One region of the Kitasatospora sp. NPDC007106 genome, then DNA from elsewhere that is predicted to be linked to it. Evidence: riboswitches for the same ligand, from Rfam matches in the RefSeq annotation. Region 1 holds a riboswitch; each other region holds the start of a gene.

Region 1 (3,956 bases):
CCAGTGGGTGGTGGAGCGTCGTCCGTCCAGGAGCCCGGCGGCGCCGAGCAGGAAGCTGCCGCTGCAGATGGAGAGGGCGCGGGCGCCGCCTTCGACGGCCGCGCGGAGGGCTGCGACGAGGGCGGGCGGGTACTCGTCGCGCAGGCCGGTGGCGGTGAGGACGATCAGGTCGGCCTCGGCGAGGCGTTCGGGCCCGTACGGGACGTCGACGCTGAAGCCGGCGTGGGTGCGCTTGGGCCCGGGCCGGTCGGAGGCGAGGGCGAACTCGTAGACGGGCAGCCCCTCCTCGCTGCGGTCGAGGCCGAACACCTCGCAGGCGACACCGAGTTCGAAGGGATGGACCTCCTCCAGTACGACGGCGACCACGTTCTTCAACTCGGCGGTCTTCGACTCATCGGTCTTCAACTCGGCGGTCCTCCACTCGGCGGTCCTCCACTCGGTGATCCTCGACTCGGTTCCGGGCTTCGGCATGGCTCCAGGATGGCGCTGGCAGTAATTCGATGCAAGAGGGCATTCCTGCCACTCGTCGGGCTCCCGGCCGGCCGGGAGAGTAGTCGCATGACCTCCACCGTGTTCGAGAACGCCATCGTCCTGTCCGTCCTCATCGGCTCGTTCGCCCTGATCGGGGCCGTCGTGGGCCGGGAGCTCGACCGCACCGGCCGGCACGGCCGCGACAACTGGCACCGCCCCGGCGGCTATCCCGCCGATCCGTCCGTCCCCGATCGGCTGCACCGGCCCCCGGCCGTCCGGGGCGGGTCCCCGGAAGGCAGACTGGACGGATGGACGTCGTCATCCGCCGTGCCCGCGAACGGGATCTCGAACCGGCCGGCGAGCTCTCGGTCGAGGTCTACGTCGGTGACGGCTACAGCCTCGCCGAAGGGCCGTACGCAGGGCTCCTCCGCGACACCCGCCGCCGCAGCGAGGAGGCCGAGCTCCTCGTCGCCGTCGACGGCCGGGACGAGCATGTGCTCGGCTGCGTGACCTTCGCGGTCGGCGGTACGGCCTGGGCCGACATCTCGCAGCCGGACGAGGGCGAGATCCGGATGCTGGCGGTCGCCCGGGCCGCCCGCGGCCGCGGAGTCGGCTCGGCCCTCGTCAGGGCCGCGATGGACCGCAGCCGCGAACTCGGCCTGACCGGTATGGCCTTCTCCACCCGCCCGGACATGACGGACGCCCACCGGGTGTACGAACGGCTCGGTTTCCGCCGTGCCCCCGAGCGCGACTGGGCCCCGATGCCCGGCATCGACCTGATGGTCTATGCCCTGACGTTCTGACGTGACTCGCCCCGAACGATTCGTTCGACCGGAGCCCGACCACACCGACACCCGCACCCGCACGTGAACTCGACGAGCCGGGCGGAAGCACCCGTCGGCGACGGTGCCGAGCCGATGCCGATGCCGATGGCATCACCCGATCGAGCCGCCCTCGAACCGCCCCGGAGCCATCGGCGAGTTGCAGAGGCAGGCGGTCAGGGTGAGCCCGACACCGCACCGGAGCCAGGACCGGCGGCACAGCGGCCACCCCGCCGCGGCGGAAAGGGACTTGGTCACGGCGGAAAGGGTCTAGCCGCAGAGCCGGCGGTCCTCGCTCCGCGGGATTCGCCGATCCCCTGGGCTCCGGGCCGACCCGTAGAACCGGGCGGCACCCCCGTACCGTCACTCATGACTGCAGATCGTAGGCCATCGGGCCCGCAGACTCCCGCGGCGGTGGCCGTTCCGTGAGCGGAGCGCGGGGGCGACGGGTGGGTCGGGTGTGCCCGAAGTGTGCACGGCCCGTTCGGCGAGGCCGTCGTAGCCACGGACGCGACACGCTGCGTGCACAAGATATGGGGGTACATCAGGGAGACACCACAACATGTATGCTCACTCTCGCTGTCGACGCAGGGGAACCCGGTGCGAGTCCGGGACTGCCCCGCAACGGTGAGCAGGCCCGTGAACGCCCGGGCCCGCGCAGTCCGAGGGCCTGCCGACGGTGTGCCACCGGCTTCCCCGCAGATGCCATGAAGCACAGCTGTACGTCCGGGCCTCGCGGGTGGGCCGGGTGGCGACGCGCACCCCCGACACGGTCGGGCGGTGCCGGTCTCCCCTGCCACGCGCATGCCCGGACGCGCCCCCGGCCCCCGGCCCGGGGGTGTCCGAAGCGTCCGCTGCCGCCACAGGAGAGAGTGCGCCTTGACCGTCGCTGCCTCAGTCACCCTGCCCTCCCAGGGATCCGCCGACAACGACCGGCCCGACCCCGGTGCCGCGCTGCTCCGGCTGCTCACCGACCGCAGCACCGACCTCCCCCAGGTGGACCCCGGCCACGTCGCCGCCGCCGCGCTGCGCGGCCGCCACGCCGGTTCGGACTTCGCCGAGCTCCGCGGGCTGGCCGTGGAGGCCGCCGCGTCGATGATCGCCGAGGACCCGCAGTACTCGAAGCTCGCGGCCCGCCTGTTGGCGCTGGAGATCCGCGACGAGGCGGTCTCCCAGGGCGCGGTCACCTTCGCCGCCTCGATCGCCGTCGGCCACGCCGAGGGCCTGATCGGCGACACCACGGCCGCGTTCGTGGCCAAGCACGCGGCCGCCTTCGACGCGCTGGTCGACCTGCAGGGCGACGACCGCTTCGAGTACTTCGGCCTGCGCACCGTGCAGTCCCGCTACCTGCTGCGCCACCCGATCACCCGCAAGGTGGTCGAGACCCCGCAGTACTTCCTGCTGCGCGTGGCGGCCGGTCTCGCGGTCGGCGACACCGAGAAGTCGGTGGCCGAGGTGGCCGAGCTCTACCGGCTGATGAGCCGTCTGGAGTACCTGACGTCCTCTCCGACGCTGTTCAACTCCGGCACCAAGCACCCCCAGATGTCGTCCTGCTACCTGCTGGACTCGCCGCTGGACAACCTGGACTCGATCTACAACCGCTACGCGCAGATCGCCCGGCTGTCCAAGCACGCCGGCGGCATCGGCCTGTCCTACTCGCGGATCCGCTCCCGCGGCAGCCTGATCCGCGGCACCAACGGCCAGTCGAACGGCATCGTGCCGTTCCTGCGCACCCTGGACTCCTCGGTCGCCGCGGTCAACCAGGGCGGCCGCCGCAAGGGCGCGGCCTGCGTCTACCTGGAGACCTGGCACGCCGACATCGAGGAGTTCCTGGAGCTCCGCGACAACACCGGCGAGGAGGCCCGGCGCACCCACAACCTCAACCTGGCGCACTGGATCCCGGACGAGTTCATGCGCCGGGTGAACGCCAACGAGGACTGGTCGCTGTTCTCCCCCGCCGACGTGCCCGAGCTGGTCGACCTGTGGGGCGCCGACTTCGACGAGGCGTACCGCAAGGCCGAGCAGGCCGGCAAGGCCGTCCGCACCATCCCGGCGCAGACCCTGTACGCCCGGATGATGCGCACCCTGGCGCAGACCGGCAACGGCTGGATGACCTTCAAGGACGCCTCCAACCGGGCCGCCAACCAGACCGCGCTGCCCGGCCGCACCGTGCACTCCTCCAACCTGTGCACGGAGATCCTGGAGGTCACCGACGACTCCGAGACGGCCGTCTGCAACCTCGGATCGGTGAACCTGGGCGCCCACGTGGCCGCCGGCGCCACCGCCGCCGACCTGCTGAACGCGATGGACTGGGAGCGCCTGGACGCCACCGTCCGCACCGCGGTGACCTTCCTCGACCGGGTCATCGACATCAACTTCTACCCGACCACCGAGGCGGGCACCTCCAACTCCCGCTGGCGGCCGGTCGGCCTCGGCGTGATGGGCCTGCAGGACGTCTTCTTCCAGCTGCGGATCGACTTCGACTCCGCCGAGGCGAAGACCCTCTCCACCCTGATCTCCGAGCGCATCATGCTCACCGCCTACGAGCGCTCCGCGGACCTCGCCGAGCAGTTCGGCCGCCACGAGGCGTACGGCGAGACCCGCGCGGCCCGCGGCGAGCTGCACATCGACCACTTCGGTGCCGCCGCCCCGCAGTGGACGGAG
Region 2 (3,956 bases), on a different contig from region 1:
CCGGTCGGGGGTGTCACCGGCGCCTGGGATGATGGAGGGACCGCGACGGACCAGACGAGGAGCTGACGCCCGTGCCCGAGGGCCACATCATCCACCGCCTCGCCCACGAGAACCACCGGGTGTTCGCCGACCGGCCGGTACGGGTCAGCAGCCCGCAGGGGCGGTTCGCCGAGGGCGCCGCGCGACTGGACGGCCGCCCGCTGGACGAGGCCGAGGCCCACGGCAAGCACCTCTTCCTCGGCTTCGGCGAGGACTGGCTGCACGTCCACCTCGGGCTGTACGGCGGCTTCACCTTCGGCAGCGGCGGCGCCCCGGCGCCGGTCGGCGAGGTGCGGCTGCGGATGGCGAACGACGAGGGCTGGGCCGACCTGCGCGGCCCCAACACCTGCGAACTCCTCGACCCCGCGGCGAAGGAGGCCGTCCACGCCCGGCTCGGCCCGGACCCGCTGCGCCCCGACGCCGATCCGGACGCCGCCTGGCGGCGGGTGGCCCGCAGCTCCACCACCGTCGCCGCGCTGCTGATGGACCAGAAGGTGCTGGCCGGCGTCGGCAACGTGTACCGCGCCGAGGTGCTCTTCCGCCTCGGCATCAGCCCGCACCGCGAGGGCCGCAGGGTCACCCGCGAGGAGTGGGACGCGATCTGGGCCGACCTGGTCGCCCTGATGCACGCGGGCGTCGGCGCGGGCCGGATCGACACCGTCCGGCCGGAGCACACGCCGGAGGCGATGGGCCGGCCGCCGCGGGTCGACGACCACGGCGGCGAGGTGTACGTCTACCGCCGCACCGACATGCCCTGCCTGATCTGCGGGACACCGGTGCGCACCGAGTCGCTGGCGGCCCGCAACCTCTTCTGGTGCCCCGGCTGCCAGCGGCGCTGAGCGCGGCCCTGCCCGGCCGTCGGCCGGGCAGGGCGACGGTCCGTCAGCCGCGCGGCAGCACCATGGACTGCACCTGGGGCAGCTTGCGCCAGTCGCTGGAGACGATGCTGGCGTGGGCGGCCGCGAGCTGGGTCACCCGGGCCCGGGCCTGGTCGGCCGTGGGGTCGGTGGAGCTGATGGCGGGCGCCACGTTGTGGGCGTCGGTCATGACCAGCAGGTAGTGCCGGGCGTCGTACCAGCCGGTGTCGATGCCGCCGACGTACGCCGAGGCGTCGCCGTCGAAGACCACGAACCAGGGCCGGATGCTGGCCTCGCCGTAGGCGTTGCGCGGGTCGCCGGAGACGGCGCCGTGCACCACCGGGAAGACCTGGGCCTGGCCGGCCCTGCCGGCCGCCGCGAGGTCGCGCAGGTAGCGGCTGTACTCGACGTCGGTGTGCAGGGTGTCGAAGGGGTTGCCCTCCTCGACGGTGCCGGGGATGACGTCCACCAGGACCCGGCCGGCGAGGGCGTCGCGGGTCGGCCAGTTGCCGGCCTTCGCGGCCTCGTCGAGGTTCGGGTAGCTGCCGCCGCCGGGCTTGGCGAGCAGGTCGGCGGGGCGGAAGACGGCGCTGCCGAGGTGGGCGGCTATCAGGGCGTCCAGCTGGGCCGGGCCCATGCCGCGGTTGGCGGCGAACCCGCCCTTGAGCTCCAGCTTGACGACGAGCGGGCCGCTCGACGGGTGGGCGGCGAGCCAGATCCGCAGGTCGTCGAGGCAGTACTCGAGGTTCTTGTTGGTGCCGCCGCTGTACAGCGTCGCCGGGCCGGTGGCGGCGGTGCAGTTGTTGGCGTTGCCGAGCGGGTTGGAGTGGCTGACCTTCCACTCCTTGGTGACGGTGTCCGTCCACGCGTCGAGCTCGATCATGCCGGTGCCGGTGTCCAGGCTCTGCGCGAGGAAGGGGAAGGCGGCCGGGTCGTAGGTGTTGTGGATCCCGACGGCGGTGGCCGAACCGAACGGCAGGCCGCCGCCGGTGGCGGCGCCGGACTGGTGCGCGGGGAGCAGGGTGGCGGCCGCGGCCAGCAGCCCCACGGCGAACGTACGGCGAAGCTTCACGGGTGTCTCCTCGTCAGGAGCCTGGGGACGGCGGGCCGGACGGACCGCCTCCGGAAGCATGGGCCACCGGAACGGCTTCGAGGTGACATGACAAGAAAACTTGGCTGAAGCTGACCCCCCGTCCCGCTGACAAACCGTCAGGAAGCCCTCATTCCGTGCAGGGGGCCGTACCGTGCAGGGGTTCCTGCCGTGCGGGCGGTCGTTCCGAGCGGGCGCTCAGTCGGCGCGCCCCAGCACCCCGTGCTCCAGCACCTCGGCCACCGCGGTGTCGGTCAGCCGGTAGCGCACCACCCGGCCGTCCCGCTCGCCCTCGACCACGCCCGCGGCGCGCAGCAGCCGCAGCGCCTGGGAGACCGCCGGATCGCGCATCCCGGTGGCCAGCGCCAGGTCGGTGACGGCCAGCGGTCCGGTGGTGTGCAGGGCGAGCAGCAGCGCGAGCCGCCCCGGGTCGGCGAGCAGGCCGAACACCTCCGCCCAGGCCCGGACCCGCCCGGTGTCGCCGATCCCGGCGATCGCCTCGCAGACCCGGTGCCCGTCGATGGTGCGGTGGCCTGCGCGATCGGCGGGGAGGAGGTGCATGGCGGCATTCTCGCAGGCCCACCGGCCGTGATCTACGACACCTGCGCGGTTGTGCAGGCTTGCAGCTGTCGGTCCGTCACCCCTACGGTGGAGCAGCCGTGGTGTTCGGGAAGACCGGTGCAGGACCTCAGGGTCCGAGTCCGGAGCGGCCCTCGCCACTGTGAACGGGGAGTCAATCCGTACCCCTCGCGGGTCACTGGGCGCAGGCGCGCCCGGGAAGGCCGGGTACGGGCACCGTCAGAACCTCCCCGTGAGCCAGGAGACCGGCCACGGCACCTCACGACGTCATTCCACGAGGTGCTGGAGCGTGAACCGCAGATGACCCTGCCCGCAACCGGTACGGCCGCGCCGCCGACCGCCCCCGGCCTGCCCGCCTTCCGCTGGCGCCGGGAGGACACCCTCCGCACGGCCGGCCTGCTGGCGGTCATCCTGGCGATGCACGTGGCCGCCTTCGGCACGCTCTTCCTGCTGGTCGTGCCGGAGCGCTACGAGGTCGGCACCCAGGTCTTCGGCGCCGGACTCGGCATCACCGCCTACACCCTGGGCATGCGGCACGCCTTCGACGCCGACCACATCGCCGTGATCGACAACACCACCCGCAAGCTGATGGCCGACGGCCGGAGACCGGTCTCGGTGGGCTTCTGGTTCGCCCTCGGCCACTCGTCGATGGTGGTGCTGATGGCCGCCCTGGTCGCGGGCGGCGCCCAGCTGGCCGGGGTGCTGATGGACGACGGCTCGACCACCCACCAGGTGCTCGGCACCATCGGCACCACCGCCTCCGGCGCCTTCCTCTACCTGATCGCCGCGCTCAACCTGGCGGCCCTGCTCGGCATCCTGCGGGTCTTCCGGGCGATGCGGGCCGGCACCTTCGACGAGGCGGAGCTCGAACGGCAGCTCGACTCGCGCGGGCTGATGAACCGCGTCCTGCGCCGCGCCACCCGCTCGATCTCCCGCCCCGGCCAGATGTTCCCGGTCGGCATGGTGCTGGGCCTCGGCTTCGACACCGCCACCGAGGTGACGCTGATGGTGATGGCCGGTTCGGGCGCCGCGGCGGGCCTGCCCTGGTACGCGATCGTCTGCCTGCCGCTGCTGTTCGCCGCCGGGATGAGCCTGTTCGACACCCTCGACGGCACGTTCATGAACTTCGCCTACCAGTGGGCGTTCTCCAACCCCGTCCGCAAGGTGTTCTACAACCTCGCCATCACCGGCCTGTCGATCGCGGTGGCCTTCGTCATCGGCACGATCGAGCTCGTCGCGGTGCTGCACGACAAGCTGGGCCTGAGTGACCCGGTGAGCGGCTGGATCGCCGGACTCAGCCTGGACAACGTCGGCTTCGTCATCGTCGGCCTGTTCGTGGTGGTGTGGGCGGCGGCGATCGGCTACTGGCGGATCGCCCGGGTCGAGCAGCG
Region 3 (3,956 bases), on a different contig from region 1:
GTGCACCAGGACCGCCCACAGCCCGCGGATGCCCGGCAGGTACCAGGCCGGCATCGGGCCGAGCTCGCCCTCGACGTCGCTCGGGGTGAAGTCCAGGCCGAGCGCGGAGGCCGGGTCGCCGAGGTGCACCCGGGCGGTCACCCGGACCTCCGTCCCGCTGTACAGCGAGCCGGCGCCGGTGGCGAGCAGCCGGCGGGTGACGCTCTGCGGCCCGGTGGCCAGCACGTCGCCGACCACCGCGTGCCCGCCCCCGGCCCACTCCAGGGCGTAGCGGCCGGGGCGCTCGGTCTCCACGCTGCGGGTGAGCATGACGCGGTCCGCGGCCAGCTCCTGCACCCGGATGCCCGGTCCGCCCGCCTGCCCGGCGGCCGCGAAGGCTCCCGCGAACCCGGGCCGGACGGCCCGTTCGGACACCCGGCGGCCGATCAGCAGTGCCGCGGCACCCGTCCCGACGGCGGCGGCCGCGACGATCGCGGCGGTTCCCCAACGCATGGCGCTCCCGGTGTGGCGGCACGGACATGGCGATCCCAGTCCACGCCCCGGCCCGGGAGCGGGCCACCCGGGCGGGTCCGTCCGGGCGGGTCCGTCCGGGCGGCTCAGACCGGCACGTCGGTGCCCCGGCGGGCCAGCAGCTCCCAGAACCGCTCCGCGAGCGGCCGGGCCGGCGGACGGGCGGCGTCCGGCACCGACGAGCCCCAGTGCCCGGGGACGAGGTACTCGTCCTGCAACTCGGCCAGCACCCCGCCCAGCAGGTCGTGCGGGACGGGCACGATCCGGCCCACCTCCCGCAGCTGCGCCTGCCAGCGGCCGTCCACCACCTGGCGCAGCCGCCGGTCCAGGTCGTCCTGACGCCCGGTCACCCGGACCAGCACCCGCAGCGGCAGCCCGAGCACGTGCGCCAGCGCCAGGCCCTGCTCGCCGTCCGCGTCCCAGCGTCCGGTGGCCTCGGCCCTCGCGTAGGTCGCCGCACCCACCCCGATCCGGTGCGCGGCCTGCTCCCGGGTGAGCTCCCGGGCCAGCCGGAAGTCCCGCAGGGTCGCCGGCGCGACGCCCATCAGCTGGGCGGGCGGGCACCACAGGGCGCGGGAGAGCGCGATGAACTCCTCCTCCGACGGGAGGAACTCACCGGCCTCCCAGGCCGCCACGTGCGAGGGCAGCAGCCGGACACCGTGCGCGGCCATGGCCTCGGCGACCTGCTCCGGGCTCAGGCCGAGCCCGGCGCGGTGCGCCCGCGCGGCCGGCGGGGAGAACGGCACCGGAGGCGGTGCGGACGGTCTGCGTCGCATGCGACAAGAACGTACGGGCGCCCGCGCGGCACCACCCACACGCCGAACGCACGAACCCGGCCCCGGCGGAACCGCCCGGCGCTGGAGGATCGTACGGGGCGGGCGGCGACGGAATCCGGCGACGGAGTGTGACCAAGCCCTCCGGAGGCTTTGTTGACTGGTGGTCGGAGCGCGTGATGGGATCTCGGGGCCATACGGAGGCATGCAGAGGAAGCCGGTGCGAATCCGGCGCGGTCCCGCCACTGTCACCGGGGAGCACGCTCGACCTTGCACGGTCACGGCGGTCCGCCACAGGGCCGCTGGAAGGCCCGAGCGCGCGCCGGACCCGGAAGCCAGGAGACTCTCGCCGCCGGTTCGTCGATCCAGGGCGCGGACCCTGAGTGAGGACACGCACGCCATGCAGGCTGCCCAGCGGTCACCGCTGCGCCCCGACCGGGGAGCCGGGCCGTGGCCCGTCTGAGCTCCGCCCCCTACCTGCTGGGCGCCGTGGCCGGCCACCTCGCCGACACCGCCCTCGCCGACCCCCGCCGCGGCCACCCGGTCGCCCTCTTCGGCAGCGCCGCCGGACGCCTGGAGCGCCGGCTCTGGCGCGACCACCGGGGCGCCGGCACCGCCTTCACCGCGCTGAGCGTGGGCGCCGTCGCGGCCGGGGCCGCCCTCGCCGACCACGCGCTGCGGGGCTGTCCCGCGGCCCGCGCCGCGCTCGCCGCGGCCGCCGCCTGGACGGTCCTCGGCGGCACCTCGCTCACCCGGGAGGCCCGCGCGATCGGCCGCTCCCTGGAGGCCGGCGACCTCGCCGCCGCCCGCGGGCGGCTCCCCCACCTGTGCGGGCGCGACCCGAGCGCCCTGGACGAGCAGCAGATCGCCCGCGCCGTCGTCGAGTCCGTCGCCGAGAACACCGCCGACGCGGTCGTCAACGCCCTCACCTGGGGCGCGCTGGCGGGCACCCCCGGGCTGCTGGCCTTCCGGGCCGTCAACACCCTGGACGCGATGGTGGGCCACCGCTCGCCCCGCCACCTGCGCTTCGGCTGGGCCTCCGCCCGGCTCGACGACGTGGCGGGCTGGCCGGGCGCCCGGCTCACCGCGCTGCTGACCGTCGCCGCCGCGGAGCACCCGCGGGCCGCCTGGAAGGTCTGGCGGCGCGACGGGTCGTCACACCCCAGCCCCAACGCCGGACAGGCCGAGTCGGCCTTCGCCGGCGGCCTCGGCGTCCGCCTCGGCGGCACCCTGCGGTACGGCGAGCGGGTCGAGCACCGCCCCGTCCTCGGCGCCGAACTCCGTCCGGTCGCCGTCGCGGACATCGAACGCGCCTGCCGCCTCTCCCGCCGCGTCGGCATCCTGGCCCTGGCCGTCACCACGGCCGCCCGCGGCCTCACCGGCCTGGCACGGGGACGTCGGGGGCGGGATGCCCGTGAGCCGGGGAGGAAGCGATGACGGCGGTTCGGCGGGTCGCCGGGTGCGCGGGAGGAGTACGGGCCACTCGCGGGCGCACCGGACTGGTCGGCGCCCCCGGGATGCCCACCGTCGCGGCCGGCGTGCCCACTCGCGCCCCGGGAATGCCGGCCGTTGCGGCCGGGGCGGCCGTTCTCACCGCCGGCGCCACACGTAAGCAAGGGAGTGTCACGTGACGAAGGCTCTGCTGGTGGCAGGGACGACCTCGGACGCGGGCAAGAGCGTGGTCACGGCGGGGATCTGCCGGTGGCTGGCCCGGCAGGGGGTGCGGGTGGCGCCGTTCAAGGCGCAGAACATGTCGCTGAACTCCTTCGTCACCGCGGACGGCGCCGAGATCGGCCGCGCCCAGGCGATGCAGGCGCAGGCCGCCATGGTGGCGCCGGAGGCGGCGATGAACCCGGTGCTGCTGAAGCCGGGGGCGGACGGCCGCAGCCAGGTGGTGCTGCTCGGCCGGCCGGTCGCCGAGGTCGGGGCGCTGGACTACCGCGAGCGCAAGCCCGTCCTGCTGGAGCGGGCGCTGGAGTGCCTGGCGGACCTGCGCAGCCGGTACGAGGTGGTGGTCTGCGAGGGCGCCGGCTCGCCCGCGGAGATCAACCTGCGGGACCGGGACATCGCCAACATGGGCCTGGCCACGGCGGCGAACCTGCCGGTGGTGGTGGTCGGCGACATCGACCGCGGCGGCGTGTTCGCGGCGATGTACGGCACCCTGGCGCTGCTGTCCGCGCAGGACCAGGCGCTGGTGGCGGGCTGGTTCGTGAACAAGTTCCGCGGGGACGCCCGGCTGCTGGCGCCGGGGCTGGAGATGCTGCGGGAGCTGACGGGCCGTCCGGTGCTGGGCACGCTGCCGATGCTGTCCGGCCTGTGGCTGGACGCCGAGGACTCGCTGGACCTGTCGACGGCGGTGGAGAACCGTCCGACCGCGGCCCCGCACGGCGCGGAGGTGCTGCGGGTGGCCGTGGTGCGGCTGCCGCGGCTGTCGAACTTCACCGACGTGGACGCGCTGGCCCAGGAGCCGGGCGTGCTGGTCCGCTGGGCGACCCGGCCGGAGGAGCTGGCCGACGCCGACCTGGTGGTGCTGCCCGGCACCCGGGCGACCGTGGCCGACCTGGACTGGCTGCGCGGCCGCGGGCTGGACACCGCCCTGCAGGCGCGGGCCGCGGCCGGGCTGCCCGTGCTCGGCGTGTGCGGCGGCTACCAGATGCTGTCCCGGGAGATCGT

Evidence for each region. Region 1 has a riboswitch for cobalamin ahead of ABZ641_RS14195 (ribonucleoside-diphosphate reductase subunit alpha). Riboswitches for the same ligand answer to the same signal wherever they lie in the genome.
Region 2: it holds a riboswitch for cobalamin, as region 1 does, so the genes downstream of both, ABZ641_RS17130 (HoxN/HupN/NixA family nickel/cobalt transporter) here and ABZ641_RS14195 (ribonucleoside-diphosphate reductase subunit alpha) in region 1, are expected to answer to the same signal.
Region 3: it holds a riboswitch for cobalamin, as region 1 does, so the genes downstream of both, ABZ641_RS17520 (cobalamin biosynthesis protein) here and ABZ641_RS14195 (ribonucleoside-diphosphate reductase subunit alpha) in region 1, are expected to answer to the same signal.

Annotation. Positions count from the first base shown of each region.
Region 1 is NZ_JBEYFP010000131.1:5,650-9,605, reverse strand. It holds gene ABZ641_RS14210 (helix-turn-helix domain-containing protein) at 1-471, opposite strand, end outside; gene ABZ641_RS14205 (GNAT family N-acetyltransferase) at 780-1,274, shown strand; gene ABZ641_RS14200 (hypothetical protein) at 1,407-1,550, opposite strand; cobalamin riboswitch at 1,842-1,985, shown strand; gene ABZ641_RS14195 (ribonucleoside-diphosphate reductase subunit alpha) at 2,196-3,956, shown strand, end outside.
Region 2 is NZ_JBEYFP010000189.1:275-4,230, reverse strand. It holds gene ABZ641_RS17145 (DNA-formamidopyrimidine glycosylase family protein) at 72-878, shown strand; gene ABZ641_RS17140 (phosphatidylinositol-specific phospholipase C domain-containing protein) at 922-1,968, opposite strand; gene ABZ641_RS17135 (metalloregulator ArsR/SmtB family transcription factor) at 2,185-2,547, opposite strand; cobalamin riboswitch at 2,630-2,834, shown strand; gene ABZ641_RS17130 (HoxN/HupN/NixA family nickel/cobalt transporter) at 2,866-3,956, shown strand, end outside.
Region 3 is NZ_JBEYFP010000198.1:1,700-5,655, reverse strand. It holds gene ABZ641_RS17530 (alpha/beta fold hydrolase) at 1-492, opposite strand, end outside; gene ABZ641_RS17525 (transcriptional regulator) at 597-1,286, opposite strand; cobalamin riboswitch at 1,493-1,629, shown strand; gene ABZ641_RS17520 (cobalamin biosynthesis protein) at 1,743-2,720, shown strand; gene ABZ641_RS17515 (cobyric acid synthase) at 2,911-3,956, shown strand, end outside.